One region of the Ferrimonas sp. YFM genome, then DNA from elsewhere that is predicted to be linked to it. Evidence: predicted binding sites of a transcription regulator. Region 1 holds the regulator's gene; the other holds the start of a gene.

What was found. The regulator sigma-54, encoded in region 1, starts transcription at its own class of promoters, with help from an activator protein. The targets are predictions, from matches to a motif close to GTTGGCACGNNNNTNGNNT.
Region 2: a site for sigma-54 is predicted at 5,869-5,887, ahead of QUE41_RS02320 (superinfection exclusion B family protein). Genes of this name have one in related genera too.

Annotation. Positions count from the first base shown of each region.
Region 1 covers NZ_AP027368.1:4,199,181-4,206,439, forward strand. Annotated here, with positions in the region: gene QUE41_RS19420 (ATP-binding cassette domain-containing protein) at 1-127, opposite strand, end outside; gene QUE41_RS19425 (calcium/sodium antiporter) at 423-1,385, shown strand; gene QUE41_RS19430 (KpsF/GutQ family sugar-phosphate isomerase) at 1,403-2,377, shown strand; gene kdsC (3-deoxy-manno-octulosonate-8-phosphatase KdsC) at 2,383-2,931, shown strand; gene lptC (LPS export ABC transporter periplasmic protein LptC) at 2,928-3,482, shown strand; gene lptA (lipopolysaccharide transport periplasmic protein LptA) at 3,469-4,011, shown strand; gene lptB (LPS export ABC transporter ATP-binding protein) at 4,008-4,739, shown strand; gene QUE41_RS19455 (RNA polymerase factor sigma-54) at 4,807-6,258, shown strand; gene hpf (ribosome hibernation promoting factor) at 6,282-6,569, shown strand; gene ptsN (PTS IIA-like nitrogen regulatory protein PtsN) at 6,572-7,018, shown strand; gene rapZ (RNase adapter RapZ) at 7,015-7,259, shown strand, end outside.
Region 2 covers NZ_AP027368.1:474,821-482,079, reverse strand. Annotated here, with positions in the region: gene QUE41_RS02350 (putative bifunctional diguanylate cyclase/phosphodiesterase) at 1-2,352, opposite strand, end outside; gene QUE41_RS02345 (methyltransferase) at 2,577-3,596, shown strand; tRNA gene QUE41_RS02340 (tRNA-Leu) at 3,690-3,776, shown strand; tRNA gene QUE41_RS02335 (tRNA-Leu) at 3,799-3,885, shown strand; tRNA gene QUE41_RS02330 (tRNA-Leu) at 3,945-4,031, shown strand; gene QUE41_RS02325 (flagellar assembly protein A) at 4,135-5,808, shown strand; gene QUE41_RS02320 (superinfection exclusion B family protein) at 5,941-6,546, shown strand; gene QUE41_RS02315 (TetR/AcrR family transcriptional regulator) at 6,561-7,259, opposite strand, start outside.

The DNA.
Region 1 (7,259 bases):
CGCTGGGGCCCATGATGGCCGTGACCTTCCCCTTGGGGATCACCAGGTCCAGCCCTTTGAAGATGCGGCGGTTGCCGCGACTGAAGGTCAGCCCCTCAACCTCGATCAGGTTGTGTTGAGTATCCACTTAGAACGTCATTCCCTAATTTCAGACACGACTTCAGATCGTAATGGGTCAGATTACCAAGAATCGGGAAGAAATTTAACAACAAAACAGCGTCCTCCCCCCACGATTCAGTTTCAGTTCAGACAGCGCAACGTCGCTGGAGTTTCCGCAGGGCGAAGCCGGTTTTCGCCCAGGCCGGGCACTGAACCCAGTTTATCCACCCCAAAATTTGCACTCAACAACGGGGGACGCCCTTTTCTTTTCAAAATGTTCGGGCGACAATGCGCCTCTTATACTGCCAGGCATTTTTTCAACCATGTTGCTCAACCTGTTACTTCTAGCCGGCGGGCTTGCCCTGCTGGTGTGGAGCGCCGACCGATTCGTTTACGGCGCCGCCGGCATTGCCCGCAACCTGGGCCTGCCCTCACTGATCATCGGCCTGACCATCGTCTCCATGGGCTCCTCCGCGCCGGAGATGATGGTGTCTGCCACCGCGGCCCTGGAGGGGCGCGGCGATACCGCCATAGGTAACGTTCTCGGTTCCAACATCGCCAACATCACCTTTATCCTCGGCGCCACCGCCCTGTTGCGCCCGCTGGTGGTCAGCAGCACCACACTCAAGCGTGAGATGCCGTTGATGATGGCCGGAACCCTGCTGGCCGGCTACCTGCTCAGCGATCTGGAGCTGAGCCGCACCGACGGCCTGATTCTGCTGGTGGCCTTCGTGGCCATTTTAGGGTTTCTCTGCGTTCAGGCCTGGCAGAACCGGGATACCGACCCCCTGGCTCAGGACAGCGACGATGAGATCCCCAAGGACCTCTCCACGCCGAGGGCCCTGTTCTGGCTGGTGCTGGGTATGGGGCTGCTGCCCCTGGCCTCGGGCTGGATGGTGGACGGCGCCGTGGGCATCGCCCAATGGTTCGGCATGTCCGATCTGGTGATCGGCCTGACCATCATCGCCGTGGGCACCAGCCTGCCGGAGCTGGCCGCCTGCGTCGCCGGCGTCCTCAAGAATGAAGACGACCTGGCCATTGGCAACGTGGTTGGCTCCAACCTGTTCAATATTCTTGCGGTGCTGGCGATTCCGGCACTGCTGGCCCCGGGCCAGGTGGACGCCAACGCCGCCGGCCGGGATCTCTATATGATGCTGGCCACCAGCCTGGCGCCTCTGCTGCTATTGTGGATGAAAAAGCGTCAGATTCTGGGACGCATCGAAGGGCTTATCCTTCTGGTTGTATTTATTGCCTATCAGGGCATGCTGTTTAGTCAGGCGGGTTAAAGGAGCAAAGCGACACCATGACCAACCCCTCTCAACTGCGTCAATGGGGACGCGAAGTGATCGATGTGGAGATTGAAGCCCTGCAGGGGATGCAACAATACATCGACGACAGCTTTGTGGCCGCCTGTGAACAGCTCCTGGCCTGTCAGGGCAAGGTGATCGTCATGGGGATGGGCAAATCCGGTCACGTGGGCAACAAGATTGCCGCCACCCTGGCCAGTACCGGCACCCCCTCCTTCTTCGTCCACCCCGGCGAGGCCAGCCACGGCGACCTGGGGATGCTCACCGAGCAGGACGTGGTGGTGGCCATCTCCAACTCCGGCGAGGCCAGCGAAATCATGACCCTGATGCCGGTGATTCGCCGCCTGGGCATCCCGGTGATCGCCATGACCGGCAAACCGGACTCCAGCCTGGCCCGACTGGCTCAGGTGCACCTGTGCATCAAGGTGGAGAAGGAAGCCTGCCCCCTGGGTCTGGCCCCCACCTCTTCCACCACCGCCACCCTGGTGATGGGGGACGCCCTGGCGGTCGCCCTGCTGCAGGCCAAAGGCTTCACCGCCGACGACTTTGCCCTGTCTCACCCCGGCGGCGCCCTGGGGCGCAAGTTGCTGCTGCGCGTCGACGACCTGACCCATCGGGGCGAGCACCTGCCCTGCGTCGAGGAGAAGGTCCCCCTGTCCGAAGCCCTGCTGGAGATCTCCGCCAAGGGACTGGGGATGACCTGTGTCACCGATGCAAACGGCATACTGACCGGCATCTTCACCGACGGCGACCTGCGCCGGGTGCTGGATGCCCGGGTGGAGATCCACAACAGCACCATAGGTCAGGTGATGACCGCCAACCCCATTACCCTGGCGGACAACATCCTGGCGGCCGAAGCCCTCAAGTTGATGGAGGAGCGCAAGATCAATGGCCTGGTGCGCATCGACGACCAGGGTCGGCCCGTTGGCGCCCTTAACATGATGGACATGCTCAAAGCGGGAGTACTCTGATGACCATGATCGATACCCTCTATGGCCCTGTATCCCAGGACAACCTGGACCGTGCCGCCAACATCCGACTGCTGGTGTGTGACGTGGACGGCGTCTTCTCCGATGGCCGCATCTACCTGGGCAACCAGGGGGAAGAGCTCAAGGCGTTCCACACCAGAGACGGTTTTGGCATCAAAGCCCTGCAGGGCACCGGCGTTCAGGTGGCGGTGATCACCGGCCGCCGCTCCGAGATTGTCCAGACCCGCATGAGCGCCCTCGGCGTCGCCCACATCTACCAGGGCGTAGAGGACAAGGTCAGTGCCTATGAGGAGCTGAAAACCACTCTGGGTCTTGAGGACCATCAGTGCGCCTACATCGGCGATGATCTGGTGGACGCCCCGGTGATGGAACTCGCCGGCCTGTCCGTGGCGGTCAACGACGCCCACCCGTTGCTGCTGCGCCAGGCACACCTGGTGACCGGCACCCGCGGCGGCTTTGGCGCCGTCCGTGAGCTGTGCGATCTGATCATGGAAGCCCAGGGCACCTTCAAGGACGCCAAAGGGATGAGCGTATGAAGCGCGAAGGGATAGCCATTGCCATCCTGTTTGGTGCCGCCATCCTGCTGACCTGGCGCTCCATGGTGATGAAGGACCAGGCCCAGGTGGACGTCAAACCCAGCTACCAGCCGGACTTCGTCGCCGAGAACCTGCGCAGCCGCGTCTACTCGGAGTCGGGCCGCCTCAGTGCCGAGATCAGCGCCGACCAGATGGAGCACTACCAGGCCCTGGCCCTGACCCGCCTGCAGGAACCGGACTATCTGCTCTACCCTGAAGACAGCCAGGGGCAGTGGCGGGTGCAGGCCACTCAGGGGCAACTCAGCGACGGCCGCCACGTGGTACTGGAAAATGATGTTATCATCACAGCCATCGAGCCCAATGAACCACTTAAGACCATCACCACCGACTATCTGGAACTGGACCTGGAGACGATGATCATGACCTCCAACCGCCAGATCAAAGGCAATGGCGAGGGCTTTAACATCACCGCCAAAGGGTTGTGGGCGGATCTGAATTTGAACCGGATTGAATTAAAGAGTCAGGTAAATGCCATCTATGAAACCCATTAAACTGCTTCTGGCCGCCATGATGCTGCTGGGCAGCACCGGCGCCGCAGCCCTGGACAGCGACATTCACGAGAAAGTGGAGGTCAAAGCCGATAACTCCAGGGCGGATCTGCCCAACGGCATGCTGATCTACTCGGGCCGGGTTCGCATCACCCAGGGCACCCTGCTGATCAACGCCGACGAACTGCGTGCCGAAGCCACCGACGACAAGGTGGTGACCACCCTGATCGCCTCCGGTTCTCCCGCCACCTATCAACAGATGATGGAGAACGGCAAGCTGGCCCAGGCCGAAGCCGCCGAAATTCGCTACGACATCCAGAAGCGCATCCTGACCCTGAAGGGGAAAGCGGAGATGCGCCAGTCCGGCAGCCTGGTCCAGGGCGACACCATCCAGTACGACCTGGAGAAGCAGATGCTGGTGGCCGAAGGCAACAAGGATGAGCAGATCACCACCATCTTCCAGCCTGCAGAAACCGATCTCAAATCCCTGGCCGAGCCCAAGGAAAAGAAAGAGGGTGAGAAGCAGCAATGACCCGCTCAACCCTGACCGCAGAGAAACTGGCCAAGGCCTACAAGGGCCGGGAAGTGGTCAAGAACGTTGGCCTTGAGGTCAGCACCGGCCAGATCGTCGGCCTGCTGGGCCCCAACGGCGCCGGCAAGACCACCACCTTCTACATGGTGGTGGGCCTGGTGCAGAACGACCGGGGCCGGATCCTCATTGACGGCGAGGAGATCACCCTGCTGCCGATGCACAGCCGTGCCCGCAAGGGGATTGGCTACCTGCCTCAGGAATCCTCCATCTTCCGCAAGCTGTCGGTGTACGACAACCTGATGGCGGTGCTGCAGACCCGCAAGGGCCTGAGCCAGTCCCAGCGGGTAGAGAAGCTGGAACAGCTTCTGGAGGAGTTCAACATCACCCACATCCGCGACAGCCTGGGAATGAGCCTGTCCGGCGGCGAGCGCCGCCGGGTAGAGATCGCCCGGGCCCTGGCTGCCGATCCCAAGTTCATCCTGCTGGACGAGCCCTTCGCCGGCGTCGACCCCATCTCGGTGATCGACATCAAGAAGATCATCCAGCACCTGAGAGATCGCGGCCTGGGCGTACTGATCACCGACCACAATGTTCGGGAGACTCTGGACGTCTGTGAACACGCCTACATCGTCAGCCACGGCGAGCTGATCGCCCAGGGTGAACCCGCCGCCATCCTAGAGAACAAGCTGGTGCGCTCGGTATACTTGGGCGACCAGTTCAAGCTATAGTAATTTGAACTCCCGACCAGGAATACAACCGGAAATAACAAGAAGGAATAAGGACAGGTTGTTGTAAATGAAGACTTCTCTACAGCTAAAGCTGGGACAGCAGCTCACCATGACCCCGCAGTTGCAACAGGCCATTCGCCTGCTGCAACTGTCGACGCTGGATCTCCAACAGGAGATTCAGGAGGCTCTGGATGCCAACCCCCTGCTTGAGGTCGAGGAGGATCTCAGCCCAGCCGTCCCCGACACCCCGGACACCGCCACCCGGGATGAGTTGGAGCCCGCTCCGGAAGCCGCCAGCCTGGACACCAGCGAGGCCCTGAGTCAGACCGACATGCCCGATGACCTTCAGGTCGACACCTCCTGGGACGAATACTACACCTCCTCCCCGGCCCCCATGTCCAGCCGGGAAGACGACATGCCCTTTCAGGGCAGCACCGGCGACAGCCTTCAAAGCCATCTGCTGTGGCAGATGGAACTGACCCCCATGTCCGATACCGACCGCGCCATCGCGGTGGCCATCATTGATGCCACCGACGAACGCGGCTACCTGACCCAGACCGCCGAAGACATTCTCGAAGCCATGGGCGACGATGAGGTGGAGCTGGACGAGGTGGAAGCGGTGCTCAAGCGGGTGCAACGATTCGATCCTGTGGGCGTCTGTGCCCGGGATCTGGCCGAGTGCCTGCTGGTGCAACTGAGTCAGTTTGATGGGGGAACCCCCTGGCTGGCAGAGGCCAGGATGCTGATCCAGGAGCACATGGATCTGCTGGCCAATCGCGACTTCCGCGGCCTGATGCGCAAGACCCGCCTCAAGGAGGAGGAGCTCAAAGAGGCGATGGAGCTGATCCAGACCCTCAACCCGCGTCCCGGCAGCGCCCTGGTCAGCGATAACGACCAGTACGTGATTCCCGATGTGGCGGTCTCCAAGCGCAAGGGGCGCTGGGTAGTGGAACTCAATCCGGACACCATGCCCAAGATCCGCATCAACGAACAGTATGCGGCCCTGAGCCGCAACAGCCGCAATCAGGCAGACAGCCAATTCGTTCGCGGTCACCTGCAGGAAGCCAAGTGGTTCCTGAAGAGCCTGGAGAGCCGCAACGACACCCTGCTCAAGGTGGCCAACTGCATCGTCCAGTTCCAGCAAGGCTTCCTGGAGTATGGTGACGAGGCGATGAAGCCCATGGTGCTCAACGATGTGGCGGAAGCGGTGGACATGCACGAGTCCACTATCTCCCGGGTGACCACCCAGAAATACATGCATACGCCCCGTGGCATCTTCGAGCTGAAATACTTCTTTTCCAGCCACGTCAGCACCGACAGTGGCGGCGAGTGCTCATCCACGGCAATTCGTGCTTTAATTAAAAAATTGGTTGCTGCTGAGAATCCTAAAAAACCTCTCAGTGACAGCAAAATGGCGGAGCTGCTGGCAGAACAGGGAATCAAGGTGGCGAGACGGACCATCGCCAAGTACAGGGAAGCCCTGGGCATAGCTCCATCCAATCAGCGGAAACAGCTGTAACCAGCAAAAAAGGAGGAACCTATATGCAAATCAATCTGACCGGTCATCACGTCGAGATCACAACCGCTCTGAGAGATTATGTGCACACCAAGTTCGACAAGCTGGAGCGCCACTTTGACCATATCTCCAATGTCTACGTGGTGCTGAATGTGGAGAAAGCACAGCAAACCGCCGAAGCCAAACTGAACCTGAGTGGCCGCGAAGTGTACGCGACCCACCACCACGACAACATGTACGCTGCCATCGACGGCCTGATCGACAAGCTGGACCGTCAGGTTATCAAGCATAAAGAGAAAATTTCACGCCATTAATCATGGACATAACCACGTTACTCAGCCCGGAGTGCGCCACCATCGCCGCTCCGGGCCTTAGCAAAAAGCGCGCCCTGGAGATGATCTCCCAACTGGCGGGCGAGCATCACGGCAGTCTCAACCCCCAGCAGCTGTTCGAAAGCCTGCTGGCCAGGGAGAGGATGGGCAGCACCGGCATCGGCAAGGGAATCGCCCTGCCCCATGGCCGGCTGGCGAACATCGAGCGCCCCATCGCCGTGTTCATCAAGTGCGACGAAGCGATCCCCTTCGACGCCATCGATGGCAAGCCAGTGGACCTGCTGTTTGCCCTGTTTGTCCCCGAGGACGCCGTACAGGAGCACCTGGCCACTCTGGCCGCCATGGCCAAGACCCTGCAGGACAAAGAGACCTGCCGGGCACTGCGCAAATGCAGCAATGACTCTGAGCTCTATGCCCTGGTGACCTCGTGAAACTGATCATCCTCTCCGGACGTTCCGGTGCCGGCAAATCCGTCGCCCTCCGGGTCCTCGAAGACCTGGGCTGCTACTGTGTCGACAACCTGCCCGCGGTGATGCTGCCCTCCCTGGTGGAGGAGATGCTGGATCAATGCGACACCCTGGCGGTCAGCCTGGACATCCGCAACCTGCCGGACCAGGCGGAACAGATTCCTGAGATACTCAAGCACCTGCCGGATTCCATCGAGCGACAGAT
Region 2 (7,259 bases), 940 kb from region 1:
TTCATCCAGAGCCGGTGAGAACAGGTAGCCCTGGGCATGGTCACACCCCGCCTTCAGCAAATACTGCAGCTGATCGTGGCTTTCCACCCCTTCGGCGATCACCGAGCGGTGCAGGTTGTGGGCCAGATCGATCACCGAGCTGACGATGTTCCGGTCCACGTCGGAACTGTCCAGATCCCGCACGAAACTGCCATCGATCTTCAGCACGTCGAAGGGCAGCTGTTTCAGGTAACTCAGTGAGGAGTAACCGGTACCGAAGTCGTCGATGCCGATGCGCACCCCCATCCCCTTGAGGCGCTCCATGGTGGTCATCGCCTGCTCCAGGTTCTTGATCAGGCTCTCCTCGGTGAGCTCCAGCAGCAGCCGGTTCGGTGCCACCTGCAGCTCCTGCAACAGGGTCTCGATTCGGTGCCCCAGGCTGGCGTGCAGGTACTGGTGCGGCGACAGATTCACCGCGATGTAGAAGTCCCGATTGCCGGAAAGCTTGGTCAGCTTGAGCAACAGATTGAGGCTGCGCTTAAGCACCCAGTCGCTCAGGGCCAGTATCTCGCTGCTCCCTTCCAGGTCCTTCATGAACTCAGAGGGCATCAGCAGGCCCCGGCTGGGGTGATACCAGCGCACCAGGGACTCAAACCCCACCACCCGCTGCTCACGAATGGAGAGAATGGGCTGCAGGCTGATGGCGATCTGCCCCTCCTCCAGGGCCAGCCTCAGATCCGCCTCCAGCATCAGCTTGCGGCTGGCGAGCTCCAGCATCTGGTCGTCGAACACCCGGTAGTTGGACCGCCCAGCCTGTTTGGCCTGGTACATGGCCAGATCCGCCCGCTTCAGCAGCTCCTCCGGACGCTCCATGGGGTTGTCACAGAACACCACGCCGATGCTGGTGGTGACGATCAGGGTATGGCGCCCCAGTTGCACCGGCTGCTGCAGAGAAACAAAAATCTGATGGATGATGCGATGGATGTTGGATCCCTCGCCCAAGCCACGGATGATCACCGTAAACTCGTCGCCTCCGAGGCGGCACACCGTATCCATGGAGCGCACACTCTTCTTCAGGCGGTTGGCCACGGTCTTCAGCAACTCATCCCCCACATCATGGCCCAGGGTGTCGTTGATCCGCTTAAACTCATCCAAGTCCAAAAACAGCAGGGCGATCTTCTCATCGGTCCGGCCCAAACTGCTGAGGGATTTGCTCAGCTCATGATGCATCATGGTGCGATTTGGCAGACCGGTGAGGGTATCCATCATCGCCAGACGCTCCAGCTCATGGGTGTACCTGTCTACCTCCTCATGCAGCTTCTCCAGCTGATTGGCCGTCTCCCCTACGGCCTGCTCCAGACGGTCCACCTCATCGGTGAACCCCGCCCCACCACTGACCAGCCTCTCCCGGAAACGCTTGTAATCACGGTTGGGCAGCATCGGCAGCAGCTTCTGCAGCGCCTGGATTCGCTTCAGCGGCCGCCAGAACAGCCAACCGCCCATCAGAGTGGCCGCCAGCACACACAGCAGCATCAGACCCGCCATGTCCTTGAGATAAGACTGCAGCCCAAGCTGCAGATCACTGACATCGCTGAACAGCAGTAACTGGTGGCCCTCATCAATGGGCCAGCGTGACAGACTCCAGTGACGCCCCCCCAGCTCCACCAACCAGGGCCTGTCGGACAACTGTTCAAGGGTCACCTGGGAAGCGGCGGCGCTGAGTACCGGGTAATTACTCTCCCTGTTGGTCAGGCTGAGGATGGGACGGCTCCAGGGATTGAGGCTGTTCTCCTGGGTGGGGCCCAGGATCGCCAGCTCGATATCATGATGGTCGGCCAGGATCTCGGGGATGCGCTCCAGGGGGGTGGAGAGCACCAGGATGTGCAGCTTTCCCTGAAGGGGAACCGGCATGGCCAGCTCCAGTATGCAGCCGGGCCGGCAGCGGGCGCGGCTCAACTGCTGGTCCCTGGACTCCAGAGAATCCAACCAGCTGTCGTTGGGCAGAGGATACCCCCCCAGTGACAACAGATTCTCCCCCTGGATGTCGTGCAGATGCAGACCGGAAAGATGCCATAGGCCTCGCAGCTCCCGCCACTGCTCCCTCAGCCCGCCATAGGGATCCTGCTGCTGAGCCAGCCTCTGCTCCAGCACCCGCCCCACCGAGGCCAGCTGTCCAATCAGCATCTCCTGGGTCTGGCCATAGTCCCGTTGCAGAAACTCGGCCTGCTGGGCCAGGAACAGCTCCCGCTGCTGGCCGAAATGACGTAGGGCCAGCTGCCCCAATAACAGAGTCAGCAGGGTCATAATGACAGCCAGCACCAACAGAAACTTCCAGCGTAGACTGATAAAAGGAAGGGCCTTTGAACGGCTCATCGTCTCTCCTGAAGGACAGCGACACCCGCCCCACTGAGCAGGGCCAGTCGCCACAAATCCATTACCGCACCTGCTCCGAAGAACATCCTATGAAACTTAGTGTAGAACAGGGAACCGCCGCTCCCGGAACGGACTGAAAAATTTGTCGAACTTCCGCAACTACAGGCAAGGACCCATCTCAATGCTATACTGGCGACCCTTTTTTACTCGGCCCGAGACACGCCATGACCCTGACCAACCCCAGCCGCCTGATAGAGAAGTACGCAGACGAGCTCGGTCCGCGCCTCTTAATTTTGAATCCCATGGCCGATGGCCTGATTCCTCAGTTGCAGCGTCAGGGAATGACAGTCACCGCCCTGACTCACGACTACCTGGTCTACCGCCAACTGAAGCAGCTCAAAACCTGCGACCTCCACTTCGGGTGCGACCTGAGCGAACCGTTGCCAGAGGTGGACGCCGCCATCATGGTGCTGCCCGGCGCCAAGGCCCTGGCCAATCATCTGTTGCAGTGGCTGGCTGCCCGACTGCCGGAGGGCACTCCCTGCTTCCTGGTGGGCGACAACAAAGGGGGGATCAAGAGTGCCCCCAAACTGATGAAGGCCCACTTCGACCCTGTCAGCAAGTACGCCACCGGCGCCCATTGCCAGATGCTGATGGGCATCAGTCAGCCTGCGGCGCTGCCGGAACTGACCGCCACATCGTCCTACCTCGCCGGAGAGCCGGCGGTCGAGGTGTGCGCCCTGCCCGGGGTATTCAGCCAGGGAGAGCTGGATGCGGGTACCGCCCTGCTCCTCGAGCACCTGCCCCAGCTGAACGGCCGGGTGCTGGATTTTGGCTGTGGCGCCGGCACCATAGGTACCGCCATCAAAGCCAAGGCCCCCCTGACTCAGGTGGAGATGGTGGACATCAACGCCTTTGCCCTGACCTGCAGTCAGGCCACCCTGGCAGCCAACGGCCTGGATGGCAGGGTCTACCCCTCAGATGGGTTCAGCGATGTGGAGGGCGAGTTCGACCTGATCATCTCCAATCCCCCCTTCCATCACGCGGGCAAACAGACCTTCGCCACCGCCGAGGCCTTCATTGCCGGTGCCCGCAAGCACCTGAAACCCGGCGGCCAACTGCTGTTTGTGGCCAACCACCATCTGCCCTACGGTGACGCCCTGGAGAAGGCCTTCGGCAGGGTCAACATCGCCGCACAGGATAAAAAGTTCAAAATCTACTCTCATCTCAGAGTTTCGGATTAAAATTTGCTCGAACGAAAAACTAATTGGATAATGGTGTTGACGGGGCGCGGAATCTCTCTATAATGCGCCTCCGTACCGATGAGGAAATGCAGAGCAGAAGTGGCGGAATTGGTAGACGCGCTAGCTTCAGGTGCTAGTGTCCGCAAGGACGTGAGAGTTCAAGTCTCTCCTTCTGCACCACTCATCGATACCACGGCTAAATGCAGAAGTGGCGGAATTGGTAGACGCGCTAGCTTCAGGTGCTAGTGTCCATTAGGACGTGAGAGTTCAAGTCTCTCTTTCTGCACCATTCTCTTTGAGATGGTGAGCCGACAAAAAAATAAGACCTGAATCGATTATTCGATATTTGCAGAAGTGGCGGAATTGGTAGACGCGCTAGCTTCAGGTGCTAGTGTCCGTTAGGACGTGAGAGTTCAAGTCTCTCCTTCTGCACCAAATTTTTGAGCCCTGACCCATGGTCGGGGCTTTTTGCTATTCCCCATTGTCAACAATCCGGTATACTCGCTGAACTCGCCTAATTAGCAAAAGTAATGGCGCAATGATAGGACCGGACCTCCTCTTTTTCGACGAAGAACACCAGACCCTCTGTGTGGATCTCACCCCAGAAAAGCATGCCCTAGTGGAACTGAGTCAGCTTAAGTCTCTGGTGGACAGCTCCCCCTATCGCCACTGCGCCTTCCTCGACCACGACGTTCGCAAGGCGCTGCAACTGCTGAAGCATCAGGCCAAGGGCGCCAACAAGGCTCAGGTACAACGTATCCCGCTGGCGATGAAGGTGGACGGAGAGTGCAAACTCAACCTCTCCACCGACAAGATGGAGGTCACCGCCACCCTCACCTCCCCCCAGGGTGGGCGCCGCATCGGGTTTAAAGAGCTGGTCCAGGAACTCCAGACCCTCGCCATTCAGAACGGACTGCTGAAAAACGCCATCAACACCCTGTTGAAGCAGGCAGAGTCCGCCTCCCCAGGCGAAAGCATCAGTGCCACCATCGCCAAGGGTAAGCCCGCAAAAAATGGCCGGGACGCCCAGTTGGAGCGCCTGGTTCAGCTCAACCGCGAGCGACTGATGACTCCAAGGATCCTCGACAACGGCAAAGTGGACATGCGCGATCTGGGGGAGATTGTCACCGTACAGGCTGGCGACGAGGTGATGCGCAAACACGACGCCGAACCCGGTGTCGACGGCTACAACGTCATCGGCGAGGTGCTCAAAGCCAAACCCGGCAAGGACCGCAAACTGAAAGCGGGCAAGGGCACCACCACCGCCGACAATGATCCCAACCTGCTTCTGGCCAGCGCCGACGGCCAGCCCAAAGAAACCAAGGATGGGCTGGAGATTGTCGAGGTCCTGACCCTCAAAGACGTCAACGTGGGCACCGGCCACATCAACTACCACGGCAACGTGGTGATCAACGGCAATGTGGATGAGGAGATGCGGGTTCAGGCGGGGGGCGACATCACGGTTAACGGTTTTGTCGACGGAGAGCTGCTCAAGGCGGGCGGCGACATCGTCATCGGCAAAGGGGTGATCGGCCGACTGATCGACAACAGCAAACTCAGTACCTCCCTGGAGGCCGAAGGCGAAATCCACGTGGCCTTCGCCCAGTATGCCCATCTCAAAGCGGGGGGCGACATCCTGGTCCAAACCCAACTGGTGCACTGTCAGTCCCACAGCGGCAACAACCTCACCGTTGGGGTGCCCAATGGCAAGAAGGGAGACATCGTCGGCGGCCTGACTCAGGTCACCCACTCGGTGAACTGCATCAACCTGGGCTCCCGCGCCGCCACCCAGAGCCGCATTCGGGCAGGCCTCGGGGTGCAGCATCTGCGCGCCATGGCCAAGGAGTATCACCAGAAAGAGCAGGCCCTGCTGGCCCAGAGTTACAAGCTGCGCCAGGCGGTCAACAAGGCCTCCATGGCCAAGGACAAGACCGACGAAGAGCGCAAGCGCCTGGTGGCTCAGTTCACCCAGGCACAGCAGCAGAACAGCGTCAGGCTGGCCGAAGCCCAATTGCTGTTGGCCGAAACCGACGAGAAGCTGGCCAGCTTCTTCAACCGGGTGGCCATCAGTGTCAGTCACAGCCTCTATCCCCAGGTGGAGGTGGAGATAGGCACTCAGAACCTCACCAGTGCCAGGGAGCACGGCCCCAGCAAGCTGTTTAACGACGGCAACGCCATTCAGATCGAACCCCTGGTGAACCCCAATAGCTAGAGGCTGCTGATCTCTCAGGACCTTTTTCTCAGGCCCAGGCCGCCGCATTCGGGCCTGTAAGCTGGCACCCCTTTTGCTTTACAATGGGGGCTGCCCGTTTCCGCCAATTTTCCGACACGAGGACTCACCACCATGGGAAGTCAGGATTCTCATATCCAAGCCCTGACCAACGCCCCTCTCTACAAGCTGGCCCTGTGGCTTCTGGTCACCAGCCTGGCCCTGCTGTGGCTGCCGGTTAAGTGGGCTCAGTCTCTGTATCTGCAACAGTGGGTCACCGACTACGCCTCCTGGCTGGGCCTGGCGGTAGTCGCCAGCTGTGCCTACCTGGCCACCCTGGCCGGGCGCCTTATCTTCGGCCGCATCATGCAGCAGCGGCTCGCCGCCCAACAAAAGCTGCTGATGGAGGAGAAGGTACAGACCCTGGACAATACCGAGCGGGCCATCCTGCGCGAATTCATTCTGCAGGCTCGCGGCAGCGTGCCCATGCCATTGAACCACCATGGCGTCAGTGCCCTGATGGAGTCAGGCATTCTTGCCCGCGCGGGTTCGGTGGAGGAGTATGCGATTGAGGGACCGGTGGCGCCGCTGAAGATCACCGCCATGGCCAGGGGGAAATTGACTCGGAAGGTGCTGAGGCTGCCCGAGGGGCAGCTCAGCGAAGAGCAGAGAGAGCGGCTACTGGCCAGCCGGCCCGATTTTGCAGCCAACCTGACCCGTGGCAGCCGCCACGCCGCCTAAAGGGCTGTCAAACCCTAGAACACCGCAGTGAGGTCGTGCTCCTGCTGAAGGGCAATCAACTGCTCCTCCACGGCCTTGATCACCCGGTCACGGGATTCAGGGATCAGCCCCACCCGCCAGTTCAAGGTACCGGTGATCAGCGCCAGGCTGTCATACAGCTTGTGGATCTGGTTGAAATTCAGGTTCTGGGCGATCATCGGGTTGTTGATCATGGTCGTCGCACCACGCTGGCACGCCACCATGGTGGCGTGGGCCACCTCAATCTCCTGATCATCGGACACCAGTTGCCCTTCAATACGTGCCGCTTCCACGACCCGCTTGGCGGTCGAACAGGCCTGATCCACAAACATCTGCATCTCCTGCAGACGGTAATCACTCACCTTATCCACGATCCCCTCGGCACCGGCCAGGGCATTGAAGCCCAGAGACCAGCTGGTGTGGGCCACGGCCATGGCGCCATAGAGGTGCATCGCCAGCCAGCGCTCGGCGTGGTTCAGGTCCGCGTTCATCAGCTCAGGCTGACGTTCGGTCAACAGCTCCACATGCTTGGCGAAGATGGCGACCAGCAGATCCTCTTTACAGTTAAAGTGCTTATACAGCGTCCCTGCACTGCACCCAGCACGGGGTGCCAATTCGGAGAAGCGGAAAGAGACAATACCCTGCTCTTTCACCAGACTCTCCCCAAGTCGCAACAGTGCCTGGTCCCGTTGGCG